Regions from separate parts of the Rossellomorea vietnamensis genome, predicted to be linked through region 2. Evidence: riboswitches for the same ligand, from Rfam matches in the RefSeq annotation. Region 2 holds a riboswitch; the other holds the start of a gene.
What was found. Region 2 has a riboswitch for FMN ahead of N5C46_RS00610 (ECF transporter S component). Riboswitches for the same ligand answer to the same signal wherever they lie in the genome.

Region 1: another riboswitch for FMN. It lies ahead of ribD (bifunctional diaminohydroxyphosphoribosylaminopyrimidine deaminase/5-amino-6-(5-phosphoribosylamino)uracil reductase RibD); the one in region 2 lies ahead of N5C46_RS00610 (ECF transporter S component).

What each region holds. Positions count from the first base shown of each region.
Region 1 is NZ_CP104558.1:294,915-299,935, forward strand. Features, by position in the region: gene N5C46_RS01625 (hypothetical protein) at 1-633, shown strand, start outside; FMN riboswitch at 829-972, shown strand; gene ribD (bifunctional diaminohydroxyphosphoribosylaminopyrimidine deaminase/5-amino-6-(5-phosphoribosylamino)uracil reductase RibD) at 1,148-2,242, shown strand; gene ribE (riboflavin synthase) at 2,256-2,912, shown strand; gene N5C46_RS01640 (bifunctional 3,4-dihydroxy-2-butanone-4-phosphate synthase/GTP cyclohydrolase II) at 2,929-4,122, shown strand; gene ribE (6,7-dimethyl-8-ribityllumazine synthase) at 4,135-4,605, shown strand; gene N5C46_RS01650 (IS1182 family transposase) at 4,732-5,021, shown strand, end outside.
Region 2 is NZ_CP104558.1:114,637-119,657, reverse strand. Features, by position in the region: gene N5C46_RS00620 (YpbB family protein) at 1-316, opposite strand, end outside; gene N5C46_RS00615 (ferredoxin) at 540-788, shown strand; gene N5C46_RS00610 (ECF transporter S component) at 893-1,462, opposite strand; FMN riboswitch at 1,620-1,754, opposite strand; gene N5C46_RS00605 (peptidoglycan DD-metalloendopeptidase family protein) at 1,868-2,767, opposite strand; gene N5C46_RS00600 (hypothetical protein) at 2,986-4,203, opposite strand; gene sigX (RNA polymerase sigma factor SigX) at 4,175-4,729, opposite strand; gene N5C46_RS00590 (ATP-binding protein) at 4,986-5,021, opposite strand, start outside.

The sequences.
Region 1 (5,021 bases), 180 kb from region 2:
TTTCTCATTGGTGTAGGGATGCTTGTAGTGACACAACAATTATATTATTTCCCCTTGCTGATCTTCATCCCGGCGCTTTCAAATCTATATCTCAGCTATAGCCTGAAAAAGGAACTTAAGAAGGCAAACCGTCTGTATTATGAAAATATGCCTGTCTCCGAGCATTCGCTTGTAGGGGTCCATACGAAGGAGGGCTCCTATTATTTAAAAACGAACGGTTGGTCCCACTATTTTATTCAACGCACATCCATGATCAATAACCCAAAACAATACTTGTTTCACAGAAAGCATAAACTTCCGCTGTCATTTTCGAAGTGGAGCAGAACCATAAAAATCGATCATCCTGAGAGAAGGATGATGTTTCAACTGAAATATCAAAGTGCCACCGCCATCGAATGGCAGAATGAAGGTGGGGACACGATCCTCATCTATAAAGGAAACAAGAGATGGATCTTGAATTATCAAGAAAAAAATTATCTATCCTTACAAAAAGGGTACCTCCCCCAAAGTGTTCAACGGCTGTTCGATTCCCACCACAGCTACGTATCATTTTACGAAACGTATAATGATGATCTGGACTGGCTTCTGATCTTTCTTTGGTATGTAGACAGTGATTATTTTCTCACATCATAGTCAAGTCATTCGGGTACACTAACAAAGGAAGAATGTTACACGTATGAAAGAAACATGCTTCTAATCATATAGAGGCATTTTTTTATCCTATGATTTCATTGCCGTGTATTCTAAAAATTAGGACAAAAATCTTATTTTAGTTCTTCTTACATGATTTTATTTATGAAACTATGATAGAATAATGATAATCGAATAGGTTTCCTTCGGGGCAGGGTGAAATTCCCTACCGGCGGTGATGAGCAAATGCTCTTAGTCCGTGACCCGGCTAATACATATTAGACGGTGGATTTGGTGAAACTCCAAAGCCGACAGTGAAAGTCTGGATGGGAGAAGGAACGGCAGCATTTAGTTGATGGACAGGATAGGAGTCTGACCAGTGTTTATGGATTATTTTTCCTTTCTGAAACATCAGATCGAATGCTTTATTTAGTCATGCCAACTTCCCCCAAGTAAAACGTTACTTGGGGTTTCTTTATTTTTGTATAGTATTGTTGATAGAAGGGAGATACTTCAATTGGATCATACCCATTATATGAAGCTTGCCATTTCAATGGCAGAGACAACCCTTGGCCAGACATCGCCTAACCCTGTGGTAGGATCTGTAGTGGTCAAAAATGGCGAAATTGTCGGGATGGGTGCTCATCTGAAAGCGGGAGAAGGACATGCAGAAGTCAATGCCCTCAAAATGGCAGGAGATAAAGCGAAAGGAAGCGACATTTACGTTACCCTTGAGCCTTGTTCCCACTATGGGAAAACACCTCCATGCTCTCAAGCATTGATTTCAAGCGGCGTAAAGAAGGTCCATATCGCCACCCGGGATCCCAATCCCCTGGTGGCCGGGCGTGGCATTCAACAATTAAGGGATGCAGGCATTGAAGTAGTGGTGGGTGAACTTGAAGAAGAAGCCCGGGAGCTGAATAAGCATTTTTTCCACTTCATTCAAAATGGTACCCCATATGTCACGCTAAAAACAGCGGTTACACTAGATGGAAAAACCGCATCAGCTTCGGGAGACAGTAAGTGGATTACATCCGAAGCCTCAAGAACCGATGTCCACTATGATCGTCACAGGCATGACGCGATATTAGTAGGAGTCAATACGGTCATTCAAGACAACCCACACCTTACCACCCGTCTGCCCCAAGGTGGAAAAAACCCCATTCGAATTATATTAGATACTTATTTGCGTACACCGATCCACTCTCATGTCGTAGAGGACCTAGAAAGTAGAACCATCATATTTACAGGCAGTTCGGTCAAAGAAGAACAGAAGAAGCCCTATATCGATCGGGGATGTGAAATCGTTTCCCTTGCCAATGAGAGAATCGGGATTCGAACCGTTCTGAAAGAACTTGGTTCCCGTAAGATTGCTTCCCTTTATGTAGAAGGTGGTTCTTCTGTACATTCTGCTTTCTTAGAGGAAAAGGCCTTTCAGGAAATGGTTATGTATATGGCACCAAAGCTTGTTGGTGGAAATGCTGCCTTCACGAGTTTTGGAGGAAAAGGATTTCCGACCATTGCAGAAGGATTGGAAATGGAGATTGCACACCTGGATCGTGTAGGACAGGATATCAAAATTATCGCACGGCCAAAACGGGAACCTTTATGAAAGGGGGAGAAGAATGTTTACTGGAATTATTGAAGAAATTGGAGCGATCGAACAGATGACAAAGTCTTCCTCTTCCATGGAACTGACGATTGCATCGAGCCGCATTCTCGAAGATATCCATATAGGGGACAGCATCAGTGTGAACGGGGTTTGTTTAACCGTCACCTCATTCAGCTCCAACAAGTTTCAGGTTGATGTCATGCCGGAGACGTTTGAAGGGACCACCTTAAGGACCCTTACCCGTGGTTCGAAAGTGAACCTGGAAAGGGCCATGAGGGCAGATGGACGTTTCGGCGGTCATTTTGTCAACGGCCATGTAGACGGGGTGGGTACCATCATGAGAGTAGAGAAAGTGGAAAATGCATGGTATATGGACATTACCATCCCGGAACATCACGGCCATTTGTTCATCATAAAGGGGTCGGTCGCAATTGACGGCACCTCCCTTACTGTGTTTGGTGTAAAAAATAATACCATTACGATTTCCCTCATCCCTCAGACGAGAGGGGATACGGTCCTTGGTGGAAAAAAAGTAGGGGACCTTGTCAATATTGAATGTGATGTAATGGCGAAATATTTTCATCGTTTCTATGAAGCAAAGGAACAGTCTGAGAGGACTTCAAGCAGCATCAGCTATGATTTTTTATCTCAAAACGGGTTCGCTGACTAAGAGGAGGGGTTGCCCCATGTTTAATAAGATCGAAGAAGCTCTGGAAGATTTACAGGCAGGTAAAGTCGTTATCGTGGTGGATGACGAAAATCGTGAAAATGAGGGAGATTTTATTGCCCTGGCAGATAAAGCGACTCCTGAAGTCATTAATTTTATGGCTAAAGAAGGGAGAGGCTTGATTTGTGCCCCCATTACAGAGGAAATAGCAACCAAATTGAAGCTATCGCCGATGACCATGTCAAATACAGACCCCCATGGCACGGCCTTTACCATATCAGTTGATCATAAATCCGCAACGACGGGGATCAGTGCATTTGAAAGATCGGCCACCATACAGGAATTATTGAACGTGAATTCAGTTCCGGAGGACTTTAAACGACCCGGACATGTATTTCCCCTTGTCGCCAAAAATGGCGGGGTTCTAAAGCGGGCAGGGCATACAGAAGCAGCCATCGATCTGGCTGTTCTTGCAGGTGCACAACCATCCGGCGTCATCTGTGAAATCATGAATGAAGATGGAACGATGGCAAGGGTGCCTGAATTAATGAAGCTCGCTGAAAAATGGGATCTAAAGATCATTTCCATAGAAGATTTGATCAGGTATAGAAGAAAAAAGGAAATGCTTGTGACAAGGGAAGTGGAAATTGAGCTTCCAACTGAATTTGGAAACTTCAAAGCGGTCGCTTACACAGAAAATCTTACAGGAAAAGAGCATATCGCCCTTGTAAAAGGAGAATGGTCAGAGGGTGAGGATGTACTCGTACGTGTACACTCCGAATGCCTGACAGGGGATGTTTTCGGTTCCAATCGGTGTGATTGTGGTCCTCAGCTCGCTACAGCCCTTACACAGATTGAAGAAGAAGGAAAAGGTGTCCTGCTTTATATGAGGCAAGAGGGCCGCGGGATCGGATTAATAAACAAACTGAAGGCTTATAAGCTTCAAGAAGAAGGCTATGACACTGTGGAAGCCAATCAAAAACTGGGCTTTGGTGACGATTTAAGGGAATATGGAATCGGAGCGCAGATTCTGAGAGATCTAGGTATAACCAAGATGCGTCTATTGACCAATAATCCGCGAAAGATCGCCGGGATCAACGGATACGGTTTAGAAATCGCTGATCGGGTGCCGATCCAGATGCCTGCGAAATTCGAAAATGAAAAGTATTTAAAAACAAAGCACACTAAGCTCGGACATTTACTAAAATTTTAGGGGGAATTTACAATGAAAACCATTTATGAAGGAAATTTAGTAGGATCAGGATTAAGAGTGGCCATCGTCGTTTCACGTTTTAATGAATTCATCACATCCAAGCTGCTTGGCGGAGCGGAAGATGCCTTGAAGCGACACGGTGTTGAAGAAGGGAATGTCTCCGTCACTTGGGTCCCGGGAGCATTTGAAATTCCCATGATCGCCAAGAAACTTGCGCGTTCTGGTAAATATGATGCCGTTGTAACTTTGGGAACGGTCATCCGCGGAGCAACCGCTCATTTTGAATACGTAAGCGGAGAGGTTGCGAAAGGAGTGGCCAATCTCAGCCTGCAGGAAGACGTACCCGTCATATTCGGGGTCTTGACGACGGATACAATCGAACAGGCAATCGAAAGAGCCGGCACAAAAGCCGGGAACAAAGGATGGGAAGCGGCGGTTTCAGCCATCGAAATGGCCAATTTAATCCGTGAGATCGATAAATAAAATAGTTTTGAGAAGTCTCCTACTATGGGAGACTTCTCAGCTTGTAGACAAAGTCTAAGAATTAGACCAAGTCTACAAGCTTTTTTTGTATAATAGAAAGGAATAAAGCTTTTGTGGGGGATAAAAATGTTATCAAAACACACTAAAGAAGGAAGAAATCAAATTGAAATGGTTGCGCTAGATGAACTTGTTCCTGAGGATCATCTAGTTAGGAAAGTTGAACAAGCGATTGATTTTGAATTTATTTATGACTTAGTAGAAGATAAATATTGTTTAGACAATGGGCGGCCTGGTATTGATCCCGTTGTTCTCATTAAAATGGTCTTTACCCAATACCTCTTTGGCATACGCTCCATGCGTCAAACCATCAAAGAAATCGAAACCAACGTTGCTTATCGATGGTTTATTGGGTATTC
Region 2 (5,021 bases):
CGTTCATTTCTGAAGGGAAAGCCCCATCAAGAAAATACTGTTTCACAGCTTTAGAACCCTCGGATGCCATGCTGGCATTATCATTTTCACCAACGGTTATCCATCCGGCCTCTTCCAATTCCCTTACCTTTTGATTGAAATACGGCCGCTTCAACTTAGGTAAAGAAAGGAAAAACGGTTGCAGATGAAAGATATGTGCATCCTGAATCGATTGGGAAGATTTCTTCCCTTTTAAAATATGAAATACCGAGTAAATGGAGCGCTCTCCATTAATTTGCAAAAAACAATATAGGATCACATAATTAAGATAGGTCAATGCTCTCCTCCTTAATATGTAGGTTATTGTCAAATATTGTACCATGAAATTGGCTTTTCACCATGTTTTGTTTTTCATATATAGGATAAAAATAAAAAGAAAGCACCTAACTATTGAAAAGTCATCCAATCCTCTATAAAATAAACATTAAGTGATTTTTCACAAATTGACATTGTGTATAATGATGAATTATATAGAATTATTTATTCGGGAGGTTTTTTCTTTGCCAAAATATACGATCGTTGACAAGGATACATGCATTGCATGTGGAGCATGCGGGGCTGCCGCTCCAGATATTTACGATTATGATGATGAAGGTATTGCATTTGTAACATTAGATGATAACCAGGGGACGGTTGAAGTTCCTGACGTATTGGAAGATGATATGATCGATGCATTCGAAGGTTGCCCGACAGATTCCATTAAAGTATCTGACGAACCATTCGACGGAGATGCACTGAAATTTGAATAGTAAGGATGAGGCTAAGAAGATCGATCTTCTTAGCTTTTTTTATGGATATGGAATGCAATAGAAAAACCCCTCAATATGGCTGAGGGGTTCATTTTATAACATCATTATGCCGCTTTGTTTAAGGCCACCTGTCTTGATAGCCAGCCTTGAAGGCGGACAAACAGTAAAGTAAATACGGATGTCACCAAAATCCCTTTCAGGATGTTGAATGGAACGATTCCGGTAATGATGATTTCAGCAGGAAGCTCAAAGTTCATGAAGTATTTATAAGCAGGCAGGAACACAAAGTAATTCAGGATCCCCATGCTGATACTCATGACGACGGTTCCTGTGATCAGTCCGATCAACAGACCTTTTTTCGATTGAAAACGTGAATAGATGTAATACGTCGGAAGAATCAAAAGGACTCCCGCAATAAAATTGGCTGCATGACCAATCGGAACACCTGTGTCGCTTCCGGTCATGACGTAATCAATCACGTTCTTAAACAGTTCGACCAATATTCCTGCAAGCGGTCCCAGTGTGACCGTCGCAATCAATGCAGGTACATCACTGAAATCAACCATAAGGAACTTTGGAAATGGTGGAATTGGGAAGTTGAATAACATTAGTACATACGATATGGCACTTAGCATACCAATTGTGACAAACATTCTCGTATTCATTTTTTTCATAACTCTCTCTCCTTTAGGAGATTCATCTCAAATCGAAGACGGTTCAAGCTAAAGGTAGCATTAAAAAACTCCCGGATAAACAAACATATCCCGGAGAATGAAAGGCATACCCTAATAAACGTTTAGCTTCCCATTTTCTAAACGTTGTGGCCATCACCTTCATCTTCTCCCATCCAGACTATACTGTCGGCTTTGGAATCGCACCAAATCCTGCCCCAAAAGGCTCGCGGGCTTAGAAACACGAGGTTTCATCACCGCCGGTAGGGAATTTCACCCTGCCCCGAAGACGAATCTTTATTTTTTTATACATTCTCATTATACATAAAGTTAAGTGCTATGTGAAGAAAAACAGTTCGAATTCGAACTAATTATGTGTTTTCCCTATCCGTGCTGTGCGTGACATCATCAATTCACCTTCAGCACCTGCTGTGGATATATTGCCGATGCCGGGTTCAAGTCATTCCTCGACACCAGTTCATCCATATCGATCCCCTGCGCCTTAGAGATCGAATACAATGTGTCCCCTTGCTTCACTACGTATTGCCCTTCAGGGGAGGATCCTGATCCTGGAATCATCAATCTCTGATTGACGTTTAACCCGGAGCTCTTCAATGCATTCTTCTGCATGATTTCTTCCACTGACAAACCATATTGTCTGGAAATCCCCCAAAGAGTCTCACCTTTATGGACGATGTGCACCCCCTCCGCTACATGTTCATCAGGAAGCGATTCCGGAGTCCCAGAGACACCCACTGCCTGGAATGGATCCTTCTCTTTGGCAAATACCAGCTGTCCGACTTCCCCCTGACCGAACACACGATAGGGATCGACTGCATTTTCTTTATCAATCGTCCACTCCCCTCTGTGGACTTCAAAATGGAGATGAGCCCCCGTTGATCTTCCCGTGTTCCCCAATCGTCCAAGTTGTTGACCTTGTGCCACTTCCTGATTTTCATCCACAAGCCTGCTTTGAAGATGGGCATAGACGGTTTCATATCCATTTTCATGCCTGATGAATACAACATGACCGTAGGTATCTGAAAGATAAGATTTGATCACTTTTCCTTTAGCGACAGAATATACAGGCGACCCGATATCCCCTCCGATATCCATGCCTTTGTGAGAACCTGACCTTGTACCATATGAATCTGTTATCATACCTTCTACGGGAAATGTCCAGGACGATGTGTCACCTGACACCTTATCCCCCTCTGCGTTAGCTGCATTTACGGTTAAGAACATCATGAATACACTTACCGTTAAAAGAAAAAAGATGAATAGCCTTCTTGCATAATCGAAAATCATGCTTGTCCTCCTTAGGTCTTATTGACAGACGTGCCTTGACTTCTATATGTATTACACCATTCTTACCGTTTCCCCCTCATTACATGCATAGGCATGCTTTTTGAGATATTTTTCCTTTGTGTAGTTTGTCTGTGAATGCGGTAAATATTCGTTTTTATAGCGTAAAAATAAAAAAACCAGATTCGGATCAAATCCGCTTCTGGTCTTTTCCATGAGATTTAATTCACAACGCTCTTTTTATTCGGACTGATCGGTGTCTCGAGGGGCTCTGTGAAGTCAAAGCCGTTCCAGCTTTCCTGTTTGATGTTTTCAAACCGGGCACTTTCAAAGCCAGAGCTCCTGCTTGTCAGCAATATTCCTTCGATCAGCTCCTGTGCGGTTTGTTCGCCTAAAGAGGTTAAATCCAGTTCGTTTAAAAAACTGATTGTGACCACCTCATTTGCTTCTGTCACGTTAAAGTTGATGTCTTTCGGGACGACACTTTGAAAAAGGCCCGTCTCTGCACTTTTCATTGCCTGGATCGACTCCTTGATCCCCCCTCTGTTTACATTATCAGGTACAAGGAAGCGGTCCTTCCCATTGGGTGAGTATAGATAGTATGCACTGTGCGTCTTTTCGTTCAGATCAACACTTGAGAACTCTCCCGTCGAACTGAATTGAGGGACCGAACCGTCCTGATTTTTCAGTACAACTTTATCTAACCCTTTGTGCTGGAATGAATATTGAAGAGAGTGATAAAAAGCGTATTCGACTGCACTGCTGCCACTGTAAGAATGATCGGGATCGAGGGTGAAGATGACCTTATTCTTGTCAAGGGACACATCTCCCTTTAAAGGCAGATAGTCTTCAAGTCCCCAGTCGGTTTCCGGCAGTTCCTCACCAATTTGCTCATGTCTTGTCAACCAGTCTTCCTGTCTCTGTTCTTCCACAATCGTTACAGGTATGGGCACTGCTTCAGGTGAAACAAGTCCAAAGGAATAGAATTCCTTTCCCTTTAGATCTTCTTCATAAAGAGAAAGCCTTTTGGGTGATTCTTTTAGATCCTCCGACATCGTCAGATTGCTGTTTTCATTTGGATCAGCCTCCGTCGCAGCGACTATCTCTTCTTTACTGGATCGGGGAGGGAGTTCGCTTTCTTTCTGAAGAGAAGCGATGTCCCCTTTATTTTCTGAGCTGCCTGGTTCCGCACCCGATTCGGATTTCTCCATACTGGTATCCGTTAGTTGATTCAGAACGGTGGGAGCGAGTAAGAACATGATGAATATGGCGGCAAGTGCAGCGACTGCCGGTATGAATCGTTTAAATGAGCTTTGACTTTTCTTTTTTCTCCTTTCCATTCGTGCATGGATATAGTGAGAAGTTCGATCATCTTTGATTTGAGGAAGTTTTTTGATGAGGTCCTCGATATCACGATCTTTCCATTCTGACTGGTTCAATGTCTCTTTCCTCCTTTGGGAGCCGTTGATTCATTTCAATCCTCAACCATTTAATGGCCCTATGCTGGGTCGTTTTTACTTTGCTTTCTGACCAGCCAAGCACCTCAGAGGTTTCAGAGATTGAAAGTTCCTGTAAGTAACGCATGATGATGACCATTCGAAAGTCCGTTGTGCAGTGTTTCAAGCATTCATACAACACCTGGATTTCTTCATTGGCAACGGCGATCTCTTCGGGAAGTGCCCCGTCGTCTGTTACTTCATTGCGACTCCAATCGAATTTATCCAGAATACGGTTCTTCCAGTTTTTCTGTCTTCTGAAATGGTCGATGGCAACATTTTTCGCAATGGAAAAAAGCCATGTCTTTTCGGAGCTTTTCCCTTCGAAATTCTCATGGGATTTAAGCACCCGGATATAGACTTCCTGAGCCAGGTCTTCTGCCTGCTGTTTATTTTGTACCATGTATATGAGAAATTGAAATACATCCTGATGATAAGCAGAGTATAATTTTTCAACAACGGAGTTCACTTTATTTCCTCCCCGTCAAATGATTAGTCGTTTACCTATGTAAAAAAGTTACACACTATCAATATAGTATTATTTAGGTGAAAAGGAAAGACCTATATTGACCTTAAAACCGCATGAAAAAAGCCAACAGGGAAATCACCCTGCTGGCCCATTTTCTCTATTTCAACAACCTTCTTGAAATAGAGCAAAAAATAAAGAATGTTTCCCATGTAACAAGAAAAATCGTCATGTTTCTATGGAGATGATCGATAATTGCCTAAATAGGGAGAAAGAAAGTGAAGGTTGTCCCTTG